One region of the Paraburkholderia sp. MM5384-R2 genome, then DNA from elsewhere that is predicted to be linked to it. Evidence: riboswitches for the same ligand, from Rfam matches in the RefSeq annotation. Region 1 holds a riboswitch; the other holds the start of a gene.
What was found. A riboswitch is a leader RNA that binds a small molecule or an ion and turns the genes downstream of it on or off. The one in region 1 is predicted to bind cobalamin.

Region 1 (7,803 bases):
GCCTGCGCGCGCCGCTTCGCCTGGCTGCCCTCGCCCGGATCGTTGACGATGAACGGATACAGATGCGGCATCGGTCCGAGAATCAGATCGGGCCAGCACGCGTCGCTCAAGGCGACGCTTTTGCCCGGCAGCCATTCCAGGTTGCCGTGCTTGCCGACGTGCACGAGCGCGTCGATGCCGAACTGATGGCGCAGCCAGAAATAGAACGCGAGGTATGCGTGCGGCGGTACGAGTTCGGCATCGTGATAGCTCGCGTAGTCGCCGTGCTCGCGCGAACGCGCAGGCTGAATGCCGACGAACACCTGGCCGCAGCGCCAGCCGGCGATCATGAAGCGGCCGCGCCGTAGCGTGGGGTCCTGCTCGGGCATGCCCCAGCGAGCGTTCAACGCGTCGCGCACGCTCGCCGGCAACGCGTTGAAATGCGCGAGATAGTCGTCGAGTGCGAGGCTTTGCAGGGCCGGACGCAGATCGCGTACGACCGGATCGTTGGTCACGCCTTCGGTCAGCCTGTTCAACAACGCGTCGCCGTTTTCGGGTAGTTCGCCGACCCGATAATCTTCATCGCGCAGCATCGACAGAATGCCGACCACCGACGCCGGCGTATCGAGCCCGACGCCATTGCCGATGCGCCCTTCGCTGATCGGATAGTTGGCGAGAATCAACGCGACTTTCTTGTCGGCGTTATCGAGCGAACGCAAACGGCACCAGCGCCGGCTCAGCTCGGCGAGAAAGCGCACCCGTTCGAGGTCGGGCTGATAGCGGACCACGTCGACCTGCGTATGCGCACAGCGATACGCGAGCCCCTTGAAGCTGATCGCGCGCGTGATGATGCGCCCGTCCACTTCGGGCAGCGCGATATGCATCGCGATGTCGCGCGAATTGAGGCCGTGGTTGTCCTTCAGCCAGTCTTCGCGATTGCCGCCGCTCAGGATTACCTGGAACACCGGCGCGTCGCCGGCGAGCGCGAGCGGTTCGGGGTCGTCGATCGCGGAAGCGGCGAACGCGGTCGTGTTCAGCACGAGCGCGACGCCATGTTGCGCGCACAGCGACTGCACGACATCGCGGCTCACCGCATCCTTCAGCGACGTGATCGCGAGCGGCAGCGGATTGAGCCCTTGCGCTTCGAGCGCGTCGATCAGCGCATCGAACACCGCGGTATTGGCGGCCTGCAGATGCGCCTTGTAGAACAGAATCGCGACGACCGGCGCGTCTTGCCGCCAACGCGCCTGCCAGTCGGCGACGATGGGGGTATCGCGCTCGGGGTGATACAGCGACGCGGCCGGCAACGCGCGCGGCGGATCGGGTTCGCGCCCCCAGTCGAGCGCGCGATACGCGACGCAGCGCAAAAACGCCTCGGCGTTCTGCGGACCGCCCTCGCGCAGATAGCGCCACAGCTGCTGACACAACTCGGCGCTCGCGGTGCTGCGCGCGAGCAGGTTCGGGTCTTCCTGCAGATCGCCGGAAAACATCGCGAGTGTTTGCTGTTTGCGCTGCGCGAGCGCGACCACCTGCTCGATGCCGTACGGCCAATACGTTTCGCCGCCGAGATGATCGACGACGACCACGCGCGCTTGCTGCAACACGTCGTCCAGATAGAAATCGACCGAGGCAGGCTGACGCAGATACGTGACGTTCGCGAGCCGCACGCTCGGAAAGCCGTCGCCGAGACGCGGCACCACGCTCGCGAGCAGCGACAGCGTGGTGTCGGCGGAACTGAGCACGACGATCTCGGCGGGCTGCTGATCGATGCGGATCACGCCCTGCGTATCGTCGACGAAGCCGCCCGGCGTCGTGCGCAGCAGATGCATGCTGGTGCGCCCGTTTATGCCGTCGCGTTCGACGTCGCGCCGAGCGCCGCGTCGAACGCCTGTTGCAGCGCGTGCTGGTCGAGGTCTGCGCCGATCAGCACGAAACGGCTCAACGCGCCGTCGCCATTTTCACCCGCTTGCCAGCGCCGGTCGAAGTAGCTGTCGAAGCGCCGGCCCACGCCCTGGATCACGAGACGCATCGCCGCGCCCTGCAGTGCCGCGAAGCCTTTGACACGGTAAATCGTGTGGGTTTCGACGAGCGCCTGCAAGGCGGCGAGCGCCGCGTCGCGCGACGGTACCGAGGCCTGCACGACGACCGAATCGAATTCATCGTGGTGATGATCGGGGTCGTCGGCGGAACCGTGGTGGTCATGACGCAGGTGGATCGTCTCTTCCGACGCCGCTTCGAGGCCCAGCAGCGTATGCAGGTCGAGCCGCCCCTGCTGCGCGCGCACGATCTTCACCTGCGGCGGAATCTCCGCGCGGATCGCGGCTTCGACCTCATGCTGCCGCGCGTCGTCGATCAGATCGGTCTTGTTCAGAATCACCAGATCGGCCGCCGACAACTGGTCTTCGAACAGCTCATGCAGCGGCGACTCGTGATCGAGATTCGGATCGGCCTTGCGCTGCGCATCGACGGCGAGCGGGTTATCGGCGAACTGGCCGCTCGCGGCGGCCGGGCCGTCCACCACCGTCACCACCGCGTCGACCGTGAAGCCATTGCGGATCTGCGGCCAGTTGAACGCCTGCACGAGCGGCTTCGGCAACGCGAGCCCCGACGTTTCGATCAGCACGTGATCGAGTTCATCGCGGCGCTCCGCGAGCTTTTCCATCACCGGGAAAAATTCTTCCTGCACGGTGCAGCACAAACAACCGTTCGCGAGTTCATACAATTGCCCTTCGGTCTCGACGCCGCTTTCATCGCAACCGATGCCGCAGCCCTTGAGGATTTCGCCGTCGATGCCGAGCTCGCCGAACTCGTTGACGATCACCGCGATGCGCTTGCCGCCCGCATGCTGAAGAATGTGCCGCAGCAGCGTGGTTTTGCCGCTGCCGAGAAAGCCCGTGACGATCGTGACGGGGATCTTGCGCAATTGAGTTTGCATCGTGAGGTCCATCCCTTGGTGTTGATCGGTATGCCGGAAAGTCCGCGCGTGGGTCCGCGTCGGCTGGCGAATGGAGCGAATGAAGCACGCGCAGCAGTACCAGCGATCACCAGACACGGGGACGAACGACGGCATGGCCGCGACAACGGAAATACAGAAAGCGGAACTGAGGTCATGAACGCGCCGCCGCCTCCCCGCGGCGGTCGTTCTGTTTCGTTGGGCCGGTATCCGGGCTGGCGAAAGCGCCGCTTCCCCTTCCCGGCCGAGTGGTTTCTCGTCCAGTGGTGAAATGTCCACGCGAGCTTGCGCGAGGACATCGAAGCCGGCACTGCGGTGCCCGGCTATCAAGCCGGAACCGCTTTTCGCTTACCGTTGCGGGGACAGCACAGGTTAGCCGCTCCAGAGCAGGTGGCTCCCTGTTTCCCGTTTAACTGCATGCGCACGAGCGCGCACGCGGGCACCCAAAGTGCGTGCGAGTGTAGGCCCGCGGCCTTGCGCAGTCAAGCAACGCAGCGAGCCGGAAAGCGCCGCCGAGGCTTATCCGGCAAGGCGCCATGTGCTATCGTATGCGCGCGTTTGGTGCCCGCACATGCGCTCGCGTGTGCAGTTAAACGGGAAACAGGCAGCGCCTCGCGCGTTCAACCTGTGCTGTCCCCGCAACGGTAAGCGACCTGCGGCGCGCGATTCGATTCGCCTTCGATTCCGACGTGCCGCGCATGCGTTTTTTGATGCCACTGTCCCGCGAATCCACAAACCGGGACGGGAAGGCGAAGCGCATGAGGCCGCCAGCCCGGATACCGGCCAGACGCGGAGGCGGTGCCGCATTGCATCCGTGCATCACGTGGCGCCGCCGGCCGCCGGAATCCGCGGGGAACGGATGTGAAGGCGTAGCAGCGCGGCATCGCGCGTGCCCGGATTCGCAGTTCCGCATGACCTCTATATTCATCGCCGCGCGCGCTGTCGCACGCCGCTTCTGTTCTTCCATCACCGCATGGCGCGCGCCATGCACGCCGCGATGACGCGCGCCTGGCTGATCGGCGCCGGTCCCGGCGACGTCGAACTGATCACGCTGAAGGCCACCCGTGCGCTCGCGCAGGCCGATGTCGTGCTCGTCGACGATCTGGTGAATCCCGACGTGCTGCAGTTCGCGCGCACCGACGCGCAAGTCGTGTACGTCGGCAAGCGCGGCGGCCATCCGTCGACGCCGCAAGCCGACATCGTCGCGCAAATGCTCGGGCATCTGCGCGCGGGGCGCAGCGTCGCGCGGCTCAAGGGCGGCGATCCGTTCGTGTTCGGCCGCGGCGGCGAAGAGTTGCAGGCGCTGCAGGCCGCGGGTATCGAAGTCGACGTGATCAACGGCATCACGGCCGGCATCGCGGCGCCCGCGGCGCTCGGTATCGCGGTCACGCATCGTGATCACGCGCAGGGCGTCGTGTTCGTCACCGGCCACGGCGCCGGCAGTGGCGAGCCGGACTGGGCCGCGCTCGCCGCGACGCGCATGACGCTGGTGATCTACATGGGCATGCACCGGCTCGGCGAGATCGCCCGCGCATTGCTCGCGGCCGGCATGTCCGCCGACACGCCGTGCGCGGCGATCGAGTCGGCGACGCGGCCTGAGCAGCGTCATGTGCTCGCGCCGCTTCGCGAGTTCGCCGAGGCGGTGGCGCGCGCGGGGCTCGGCTCGCCGGCGATCGTCGTGATCGGCGGTGTGGCGTCGCTCGCACTGGCGCGTGATGCGGCCAAACGCGACGCCGGCGTTGCTCACGAACTGGCAGCGAGCGCGACACGACACGGACTCGGACGCGCGATCAAAACGCTGAGCGTCGGCATCGGTTGCCGCTTGCACAGCGAAGCCGCTGAGATCGAAGCCGCCGTCCGCACAGCGCTCGGATCGAATACCTTCGAGCAGATCCGCGCGATCGCGACGATCGACACCAAAGCCAACGAAGCCGGTCTGCTCGAATTCTGCTCACGTCATCAGCTGCCGCTGCAACTGTTCAGCCGCGAGCAGATCGCCGCGGTACCGGTCGCGTCGCCGTCGGCGGCGGCACACGCGCAGCTCGGCGTCGATGGTGTGTGCGAGCCGTGCGCGCTGCTGGCGGCAACGGCGCCGGACTCCACCACAACCGCGCAAAACGCGCGTCTGATCGTACGCAAGACCGCGCACGCTGGCATCACGGTGGCAATCGCAGCGGCGAACAATGCTGCCCTTAGCGACGCGCCCCCATCCCATCCCGCCCCTCAAAACCAGGACCCTCGATGAAAACCGATCCGGAATCGCATCAACGCATGACCGAACGCCGCCGCGAAGGCCACGAAAAGAAGCAGGCCGGCGCGACCGTCGAAAAAGGCCTGCTGATCGTCAACACCGGCACCGGCAAGGGCAAGAGCACGGCCGCGTTCGGCATGGCCGTGCGGGTGCTCGGCCACGGCATGCGGCTCGGCGTCGTGCAGTTCATCAAGGGCGCGCTGCATACGTCGGAGCGCGATTTCCTCGGCGCGATCGCGCAATGCGATTTCGTCACGATGGGCGACGGCTACACGTGGAACACGCAGAACCGCGAGGCCGACATGGCGACTGCGCGCAAAGGCTGGAACGAAGCGCGGCGGATGATCGAAAGCGGCGACTACCAGATGGTGATCCTCGACGAGCTGAACACCGTGCTGAAGTACGAATACCTGCCGCTCGACGAAGTGCTCGCGGTGATCAACGCGCGTGCGCCGATGTTGCACGTCGTCGTGACCGGACGCCATGCGCCGGACGCGCTGATCGAAGCCGCCGACCTCGTCACCGAAATGCGCGCGATCAAGCATCCGTATCGCGAGCAAGGTGTGAAGGCGCAGCGCGGCGTGGAGTTCTGAGCGATGTCGGCAACCCGCAACGGGGCTTGGTCCGGGGCGCCCCCCAAGCGGACTTCCTTCGGGGCGTCCCCCCAGGGGACTTCCTTCGGGGCGTGCCCCGCGCTGTTCATCAGCGCGCCCGCGTCGGGACAAGGCAAAACCACGATCACCGCCGGTCTCGCGCGCTATCACCGGCGGCTCGGACGTCGCGTGCGCGTGTTCAAGACCGGGCCGGATTTTCTCGATCCGATGATCCTCGCGCGCGCGAGCGGAGCGCCGGTGCTGTCGCTCGATCTGTGGATGGTCGGCGAAAGCGCATGCCGCAACCTGCTCGCGCGGGCGGCGCAAGAAGCCGATCTGATCCTGATCGAAGGGGTGATGGGCCTGTTCGACGGCACGCCGAGCAGCGCCGATCTGGCGACCACGTTCGGCGTGCCGGTGCTCGCGGTGATTTCCGCGCAGGCGATGGCGCAGACCTTCGGCGCGGTCGCGTTCGGCCTTGCGCGCTTCAGACCGCAACTGCCGTTCCACGGCGTGTTCGCGAATCGCGTCGGCTCCGCTCGGCACGCGCAGATGCTGCAGGAAGCACTGCCGCCCGAGTTGCGCTCGTGCGGCCACCTCGCCGCGAGCGACGAGATCGCGCTGCCCGACCGCCACCTCGGCCTACACCAGGCCGATGAAATCGACGATCTCGAAGCGCGCCTCGAACGCGCGGCGGATACGCTCGCGTCGACCGCGCTCGCCGAACTGCCGGCGCCGGTCGATTTCGGCGTGCCCTCGCCCGAAGTGCTGCCGCGTCTGCTCGAAGGCAAGCACATCGCGATCGCGCGCGACGCCGCGTTCTCGTTCATCTATCCGGCCAACGTCGCGCTGCTCGAAGCGCTCGGCGCGCGGCTCAGCTATTTCTCCCCGCTTGCCGACGAAGCGTTGCCCGCCGGCACGCACGCGCTCTATCTGCCGGGCGGCTATCCCGAGCTGCATCTGGCGACGCTCGCGGGCAACGCGACCAGCGCGGCATCGATCCGCGCGCACGTCGAGGCGGACAACCCGGTGGTCGCCGAGTGCGGCGGCATGCTCTATCTGCTCGACACGCTGACCGACGCGCAAGGCACTAGCAAGGCGATGCTGGGCCTGCTGCCCGGTCACGCGACGATGCAAACGCGCTTCACGTCGCTCGGCATGCAGCAGATCGATGGCGTCCACGGCACGCTGACCGGTCACACGTTTCACTACTCGAAGCTCGCGACGCCGCTCGCGCCGCAGCGCTTCGCCACGCGCGCGCACAGCGACACGCCCGGCGAAGCGGTGTTCCGCGTGGGCCCGATTGTGGCAACCTATATGCACGCTTACTGGCCCTCCAACCCGGCTTTCACGGCCGCCCTCTTTCATGGCGAAGCCTTTTGACGACTCCGAGCGCGATGCGGTCTACCGCGCGATTTACGAACGCCGCGACATGCGCCACTTCGTGCCCGATCCGGTCGATCCGGCGGTGCTGCGGCGTCTGCTCGACGCGGCGCATCACGCGCCGAGCGTCGGCTACATGCAGCCGTGGCGCATCGTGCGCATCACCGACGCGGCGCTGCGCACGGGCTTGCGCGACATCGTCGAGCGCGAACGGCTCGCCACCGCCGATGCACTCGGCAAGCGTCGCGACGAGTTCATGAAGCTGAAGGTGGAAGGCATGCGCGAATGCGCGGAGCTGCTGGTGATCGCGTTGATGGACGGGCGCGAGCGACACGTCTTCGGCCGCCGCACGCTGCCGGAGATGGATCTCGCGTCGGTCGCGTGCGCGATCCAGAACATGTGGCTCGCCGCGCGCGCGGAAGGACTCGGGCTTGGTTGGGTGTCGCTATTCGATGTCGGCGCGGTGCACCAGCTACTGGCGATGCCGGAAGGCGCGCGGCCGGTCGCGATTCTGTGCCTCGGCCACGTCGCTGCGTTCTATACCGAGCCGATGCTCGAAACGCAGCGCTGGGCGAGCCGCCTGCCGCTCGCCGATTGCGTGTTCGAAAACCGCTGGCCGCGAGACGAGCCGGCGCAGGAATAAC
Region 2 (7,803 bases), on a different contig from region 1:
CCTTTGGCGAGCACGCGCATGTCCTGCAATTCGGCATGCTCGCGCAGCGCGGCAAGCGGAATCAGCCCGATTTTCTTCTTGAACACGACGTCGACGAGCATCCAGCGCGGCGTTTCCAGCGACGATTTCGCGTCGTAGTACGGACTCTTTTTATCGAACTGCGTAGGGTCCGGATACGCGGTCGACGAGACCTCCGCGATGCCCGCGATGCCGGGCTCCGGACAGCTCGAATGATAGAAGAGCACGCCGTCGCCGACCTGCATCACGTCGCGCATGAAGTTGCGCGCCTGATAGTTGCGTACGCCGGTCCACGGCAAGGTGCGATGAGGAGCGTTGGCGAGGTCGTCGATGCTTGCTTCGTCCGGTTCGGACTTCATCAGCCAGTAGCGCATGAATCGGAGTGAGCGTGTGAGATTGAACGAAGCGCTACAACAGCAGGCGCGTACGGAAAAGCCCCTGAAAAAGGCGCTCAAACGAAAAAACGACGACCAAAGAAAAACGGCATCGAACCGAAGTCCGATGCCGTTCCAGATAAGGTCCCCGCCTTAGCCGCTAGGCCGGCATCCTGAACCGAGGGTTCAGAATTGGTCGCAGTTAGCAACACTTCGGGTACATCAGACTGAGTGACGCGCACACCCGTGCTACAAATTTCCGCAACCGTGCACATGGCATTGGTTCAAGGAATGTATGACCTTGGCGAACCAGGCAGGGAAGCTAAACCGATGAAGCTACAACCCAAACCGTTCAACACGTGACCGATTCGAAACCGGCCCACTACTGCTTACTGCAAGCTGTACTGCTCGATCACAGTACCTAGCTGTTCGTTCATTTGCTGCATTGTACGCCGGATTTCTTCAGCAGGAAATGCTTCTCCGTGTCGCACGCTGCTTTGCAGCTTAAGCAGTTCCGATGCCAGCGACAGCGCAGCCATCACCGCGATGCGATCGGTGCCGCGCACGTTGCTGCCGCTGCGGATTTTCTTCATCTCGGCGTCGACGCGCGCGACCGCCTCGAGCAGCGCGCCTTCCGTTTCCGGCGAACAGGCGAGACGATAGGGTACTTCGAGAATCGATACTTCGATCTGCTTGGTGGTCATGCGCTTTCTCCGTGTCGGCTCACGTCGCTTTCCGCTTCCTCGTGTCCGGGCTGGGCGGACTCGAGCAGATCGAGCTGGTTATCCGGTTCGCTGCTCGCGCGTGCGCGCGGCAATTTTTCGAGAATCGCATTCAGGCGCACCTGAGCGTCGTCGATCTTGGCGGACAGCGCGTCGCGTTCCGCCTGCAGTGCGTCGCGCTCTTCGCGCAATTGCGCGAGTTCCGCATGCGTGGCTTGCACTTCGGCACGCGTTTGCGCGAGCTGCTCTTCGAGCGCGAGCCGCGCTTCGTTGTGGCGCTGGCTGATCGCAATCAGCTTGCCGATGTTCTGGGAGAGTGATTCGAGTTCGGTGAGCATGTGCTGCGTCCTCTAAAGACATCGCATTTTAGCGCGGAATATTACAGGTTCCGACAATTGTCTCGTTTCGAGACGTAACAGCATCGCTTCGTGCACGTTCGTTGGGTGTCGCGTCGTCGACCATAAGATAAAAACCGGCAATCAATCCGACAATAACCTGCATTCAACAGAACCGATTGCGCTCCGGTCGACCTTTCTTGACGCCCCGCGAGGTCGCTCCTAAACTTCCCGCACTCTGGTGCCCGCGCGCGCTTTTCGGCGCGCGCAGTTAAACGGGAAGCAGGGCGCGCGCGGTGCCAAAACCGGATGCGCGAACCTGCGCTGCCCCCGCAACGGTAAGCGACCGCATGTGATGTGCTCATGCAGGTCGGTCCTGGTCGCAAGGTTGGAAGTTCAACGTGCGAGTGTGCCACTGCGCGTCACGCGTGGGAAGGCGGATCGATGTGTCGTAGCCCGGATACCGGCCAGAAAAGAGGGACGTCCCCCCGCGAACACGCTAAACAAGGGGGCGCCTCGTGACGCGTCGGCCCGCGGGGAAGCAGGCCGCGCACGCTATCCACAGGAATGTCATCCCATGCTGTCCCCCATCGCCCGCGCAACGCTGCTCGCGTTCGCGAGCCTGCCGCTCGTCGTGCATGCGCAAAGCGCCGAGCCTGCGTCCGTGTCTGCGACGCCGTATTCGTCTTCATCGTCCGCCACGGATGCTACCGCCGCAAACGCTGCAATCGCTGCCAATGCCGCCTCCACCGATGCGCCGGGCAACGTGCTGTCGCCGATCGTCGTGACCGCGCAACGCGGACCGCAAGCGTTGCGCGATGCGATCCCGCAGACTACGCAGTTCGATCAGCAGGACATCGCCGACACGACCGCGACCGATCTGCCCGGCCTGCTGCAACTCGCGCCAGGCGCGCAAATCTCGCGCACGGGTGGCCCCGGTTCGACCACGAGCCTCTTTCTGCGCGGCGCATCGTCGACGCAATCGCTGCTGCTGATCGACGGCGTGCGCGTCGATTCGGTGAGCCTCGGCTCAGCTCAACTCGCACAAATTCCGCTCGATCAGGTCGATCACGTCGAAGTGGTGAACGGCAACGTGTCGGCGTTGTATGGCTCGGGCGCGATCGGCGGCGTCGTGCAGGTGTTCACGAAAGACGGCGGCGATCATCCGCCGCGTTTCAATTTTTCGGTCGGCTACGGCAGCTATCGCACGCAGACGCAAACGGCCGGCGTGAACGGCGCGCTCGATCAGGACGGCCGCACGACTTTCAATATTTCGCTCGCGCGCACGAAGGACGACGGCTTTTCGTCGCTCAATCCGCTCGAGGCGCCGAACGCGAATCCGAACGCAAACGGCAATCTGAACGAGAGCATCAGCGCGTCGCTGCGTCACAAGTTCACCGACAGGTGGGACGCGGGCGTCAGCTACTTCCAGTCGAACAACGACAACAGCTACGACAATGCGTACGGCGAGCCCACCGATCTGAACAATCTCTATAGCAAGGTGCGCCAGGTGTCGGTATTCGCGAACGGCAAGCTGACCGACCGGTGGACCACCCACTTCACGCTCGCCGAGGGCGACGACCGCAGCGTGTCGAACACCAATGGCATCTACAACGGCCGCTTCGATACCGACAATCGCCAGTACACGTGGCAGAACGATTTCGCGCTCGCCGCGAACCAGAAGCTGCAACTCGGCTACGAGCATCTCGACCAGACGCTCGACTCCGACACGTTCGCCGCGCCCGACCGTCACGTCGATTCGGTCTTCGCGGGCTACAGCGCGCGCTTCGGCCGCAACCAGATTCAGGCCAACGTGCGACGCGACCAGTACTCCGATTTCGGTGGGGCGAACAGTTACTATCTCGGCTACGGATTCGACATCACGTCGCGCTGGAAGGTAACCGCAAGCTATTCGGATGCGTTCCGCGCGCCGAGCTTCGACGATCTGTACTATCCGATCAGCGGCAACCCGTCGATCCAGCCCGAGCGCAGTCATTCGGTCGAAGCCGGTTTGCAGTACGCGACCGATGCGCTCGGCGTGATGCGTCTGAACGCATTCCAGACGCGCTATACGAATCTGATCGACTACGTGCAGACGATCCCCGGCATCTACCTCGCGGAGAACGTCGGCCGTGCGAAGGTGCAGGGACTCGAGGGATCGTGGAGCGGTCATGTCGGCAAGACCGACGTGCGCGCGACGGTGACGCTGCAGAACCCGGTCGATCTCGACAACGGTACCGACCTCGTGCGGCGCGCGCGTCGGTTCGGGTCGTTCGCGGTGAATCGCAGCATCGGTGGCTGGCGGGTGGGCGGCGAGTGGATCGTCAGCGGGCCGCGCACCGATAGCACGGGCAACCTCGGCGGTTATGGCATCGTGAATCTGTCGGCGCGCTACAAGGTCACCAAAGCGTGGTACGTCAGCGCGCAAATCGACAATCTGTTCAACAAGGATTATGAAACGGCCTACTCGTATAACTCGCCGCGACGCGGTGCGTATCTCACGCTCGGCTGGCAGCAGCAGTGACGCGCGCGCCGGGGTGGCCGCATGCGTGAGCGCACGCGGATGAGTCGCGCGTCCGCTTCGCTGCGCGCCGCAATGGCGACGCCGCGCCCGATGAACGCGAAACGCGCGGCCGCGATCTGGCTCGGGCTCGCGCTCGCCGCCGTGGCGGTGCTCGGCGCCTCGCTGGTGCTCGGCAGCGTGCCGCTCGCGCCGTCGCGCGTGCTTGCGGCGCTCGTGCCGACGCACACGTTCGGCGGCACGGGCAGCGACGATCTCGCCGGCGAAATCGTGCGTACGTTGCGTTTGCCGCGCGCGCTCGCGGGCTTCGCGTGCGGCGCGTTGCTCGCGCTCGCCGGCGCGCTGCTGCAGGTGCTGCTGCGCAATCCGCTGGCCGAGCCATACGTGCTCGGCGTGTCGGGCGGCGCGGCGACGTTCGCGCTCGTCGCGATGATCGCGGGCGGCGCATGGTGGCTCGTCGATGCGAGCGCGTTCGCGGGTGCGTTCGTGTCGATCCTGCTGGTGCTCGGCCTCGCGCGTCGCGAGCTATGGCGCGGCGAGCCGCAGGACACGTCGCCCCGTTTGCTATTGACCGGCGCGGTGATCGCGGCCGGGTGGGGCGCGCTGATCACGCTGCTGCTCAATCTCGCGCCTGACAGCCGTTTGCGCGGCATGCTGTTCTGGCTCACCGGCGACCTCAACGGCGGCGCGCTGCCGTGGACCGCGCTGATGGCGCTCGCGCTCGTGTTGCTTGCGATCGTGCCGGCCGCGCCGCGTCTGAACGTGTTGCTGCGCGGCGACGCGGCCGCGCAGGCGTTGGGCGTCGCCGTGATGCCGCTGCGTTTGCGGGTGTACCTGGTCGCGTCGCTGGCGGCGGCCGCGGCGGTGACGACCGCGGGCACGATCGGCTTCGTCGGTCTCGTCGTGCCGCACATGCTGCGGCTCGCGTTCGGCAACGATCAGCGCATGCTGCTGCCGGCGGCCGCGCTCGGCGGCGGTGTCGCGGTGATGGGCGCGGATCTGATCGCGCGTACCGTGATCGCGCCCGCGCAATTGCCGGTCGGCGTGATCACGTCGCTGGTCGGCGTACCGGTGTTCCTGTGGATGCTGCTCAAACGCCGCCGATGATACGAGCCAAACCCAGCCCCACCTGTTCGATGCTGAGCACGCAGCGCCTGACGTTGCGCGCCGGCGCGCGCACCTTGCTCGACGCGTTCACGCACACGTTCCATGCAGGCGAAATCTGGTGCATCGCCGGGCCGAACGGCGCGGGCAAGACCACCTTGCTAGCGACGCTGGCGGGGCTGTTGCATCCGGCGGCGGGCTATGTCGAACTCGATGGCGTGCGCGTGGCCGACTGGCAGCCGCTGCCGCTCGCACGGCGCCGCGCGCTGATGCCGCAAAGCGCGGCCGATGCGTTCAACGCAAGCGTGCTCGACATCGTGCTGCTGAACCGCTTCCCGCATCTGGGCGGCTGGGGCTGGGAGCGCGACGAGGATCGCGCGGCCGCGCGGGCGGCGCTCGAACGGCTCGGCCTTGCGGACTTTGCGGCGCGCGACGTGCTGTCGCTATCGGGCGGCGAGCGTCAGCGCGTTGCCCTCGCGGCGGTGCTGTGCCAGGACGCGCCGCTGTTGCTGCTCGACGAACCGTTGTCGCATCTCGACCTGCATCATCAGGTCGACTGTCTCGAAGCGCTCGTCGCATGGACGCGCGAACCGCGCCGCAGTGTGCTGTTCTCGTGCCACGACCTGAACCTCGCGCGCCGCTTCGCGACGCACGCGTTGCTGCTCGACGGCACGGGCGGCGCGTATGCGGGCCCAGTGCGCGACGTGCTGACGCCCGCGTTGACGAGCCGCGCGTTCGGCTATCCGCTGATTCTGATTCGCGACGGCGAGCACGAGGCGCTGATACCTGCGCCGCGCGCGCGTCACGAATCGCCTGCAGGCCATGACGCACAGTCAGGCTGATATTTATTCCTATCCCTTGTTTCGATCACACCTATGACTCGCATCCCACACCCAGCCGGTTTGCCCGAAGTCGCGCCGCTCGATCAGACGCTGCGCGCCGAACTGCAGCGGATCATCGATACGCGCACCAAACCGCCCGGCAGCCTCGGCCGGCTCGAAACGCTCGCGCGCCAGATGGGCCTGATCCAGCGTAGTACGCGTCCCACCGTGCAGCGTCCCGCGATGATCGTTTTCGCGGGCGACCACGGCATCGCCGCCGAAGGCGTGAGCCCCTATCCGCAAGCGGTGAGCGCGCAGATGGTCGCGAACTTCATCGCGGGCGGCGCGGCGATCAACGCGCTCAGTCGCGTCGCGGGTCTCGAACTCGAAGTGGTCAACGCGGGCATCGCGACGCCGCTGCCGTCCACGGACCGACTCGTCGACATTCCGGTCGGGCCCGGCACGCGCAACTTCGCACACGAAGCCGCGATGACGCACGCCGAAGCGCTCGCCGCGATGCAGGCGGGCGCCGCGCGCGTGCGTCATCACGCGGCGCTCGGCACGAACGTGATCGGCTTCGGCGAGATGGGCATCGCGAACACCTCGGCGGCCGCGTGTCTGATGAGCCGCCTGTGCGGTGTGCCGATCGACGACTGCGTCGGCCGCGGCACGGGTCTCGACAATGCCGGACTCGCGAACAAGCGCAACGTGCTCGCGGCGGCGCTCGCGCGCCATGCGGATGCACGCGGGCCGCTCGACGTGCTCGCGACCTTCGGCGGCTTCGAAATCGCGATGATGGCGGGTGCGTATCTGGCGGCCGCCGAGGCGCGCATGACCATCCTCGTCGATGGCTTCATCGCGACGTCCGCGCTGCTGGTCGCCGATGCGTTCTCGCCCGACGTGCGCGAGTACTGCGTGTTCGCGCATGCGTCGAACGAGGCCGGGCATCGGCGCATGCTCGATCATTTCGGCGCGCAGCCGCTGCTGTCGCTCGACATGCGGCTCGGCGAAGGCACGGGCGCCGCGCTCGCGGTGCCGTTGCTGCGCGCGGCGGTGGCCTTCGTCAACGAGATGGCCAGCTTCGATTCGGCGGGCGTCGCCGATCGCGAACCGTGAAGCGCGCGAGCACGCGCTTCGCGATAACGCGAAGCTCGGCCCGCAGCGCCGTGAACCTGCACTCGCCACGTTCATGAACCCGCTCGCGGAACTGCGCTATTTCTTCACGGCGCTCGGTTATTTCACGCGCGTGCCCGTGCCGCGCTGGGTCGGTTTCGAGCCGCATTATCTGAACGCTGCGGCGCGCTATTTTCCGCTCGTCGGCGTGTTGGTCGGCGGCTTCAGCGCGCTCGTCTATCTGGCCGCGCTGCGCGTGTTTCCGGCGAGTGTCGCGGTGCTGCTGTCGATGGCCGCGTCGCTCGTGGTCACGGGCGCATTTCACGAGGACGGTCTCGCCGATTGCATCGATGCGTTCGGTGGCGCCTATACCCGCGACGATGCATTGCGCATCATGCACGACTCGCGCATCGGTGCTTTCGGTGCCATCGCGCTCGTGATCGCTCTCGCGATCAAGTGGCAAACGCTCGCGGCATTGCCACCGCTGCGTGCCGCAAGCCTGATGCTTGCGGCGCATGGCGCGAGCCGCGCGTGCGCGATCAGTTACCTGGCCACGCTCGACTATGCGCGCGCGGCCGGCAAAGCCAAGCCGGTCGCGCAGCGTTTGAGCGGGCCGGCGCTGTTGTGCGCCGCGCTGTTCGGGCTGCCGTGGCTGCTGTGGCCGAACGGCCCCGGCATGCCCGACTGGCGTTTCGCCGCGCTCACGTGTGCTGTGCTGTTCGCGCTGCGCTTCGCGATGGGCCGTTATTTCGTCAGACGCATCGGCGGCTATACCGGCGACTGCCTCGGCTTCGC

Region 2: another riboswitch for cobalamin. It lies ahead of HDG37_RS06860 (TonB-dependent receptor domain-containing protein); the one in region 1 lies ahead of cobA (uroporphyrinogen-III C-methyltransferase).

What each region holds. Positions count from the first base shown of each region.
Region 1 is NZ_JACHDI010000010.1:5,177-12,979, forward strand. It holds gene cobN (cobaltochelatase subunit CobN) at 1-1,808, opposite strand, end outside; gene cobW (cobalamin biosynthesis protein CobW) at 1,823-2,914, opposite strand; cobalamin riboswitch at 3,116-3,394, opposite strand; cobalamin riboswitch at 3,475-3,735, shown strand; partial or broken gene cobA (uroporphyrinogen-III C-methyltransferase) at 3,930-4,667, shown strand; gene HDG37_RS40045 (cobalamin biosynthesis protein) at 4,743-5,177, shown strand; gene cobO (cob(I)yrinic acid a,c-diamide adenosyltransferase) at 5,174-5,776, shown strand; gene HDG37_RS17565 (cobyrinate a,c-diamide synthase) at 5,780-7,159, shown strand; gene bluB (5,6-dimethylbenzimidazole synthase) at 7,143-7,802, shown strand.
Region 2 is NZ_JACHDI010000003.1:151,622-159,424, forward strand. It holds gene HDG37_RS06840 (EVE domain-containing protein) at 1-392, opposite strand, end outside; RNA gene ssrS (6S RNA) at 534-715, opposite strand; gene HDG37_RS06850 (cell division protein ZapA) at 782-1,096, opposite strand; gene HDG37_RS06855 (ATPase) at 1,093-1,452, opposite strand; cobalamin riboswitch at 1,672-1,936, shown strand; gene HDG37_RS06860 (TonB-dependent receptor domain-containing protein) at 2,027-3,973, shown strand; gene HDG37_RS06865 (iron ABC transporter permease) at 4,013-5,077, shown strand; gene HDG37_RS06870 (ABC transporter ATP-binding protein) at 5,107-5,916, shown strand; gene cobT (nicotinate-nucleotide--dimethylbenzimidazole phosphoribosyltransferase) at 5,950-7,011, shown strand; gene HDG37_RS06880 (adenosylcobinamide-GDP ribazoletransferase) at 7,085-7,803, shown strand, end outside.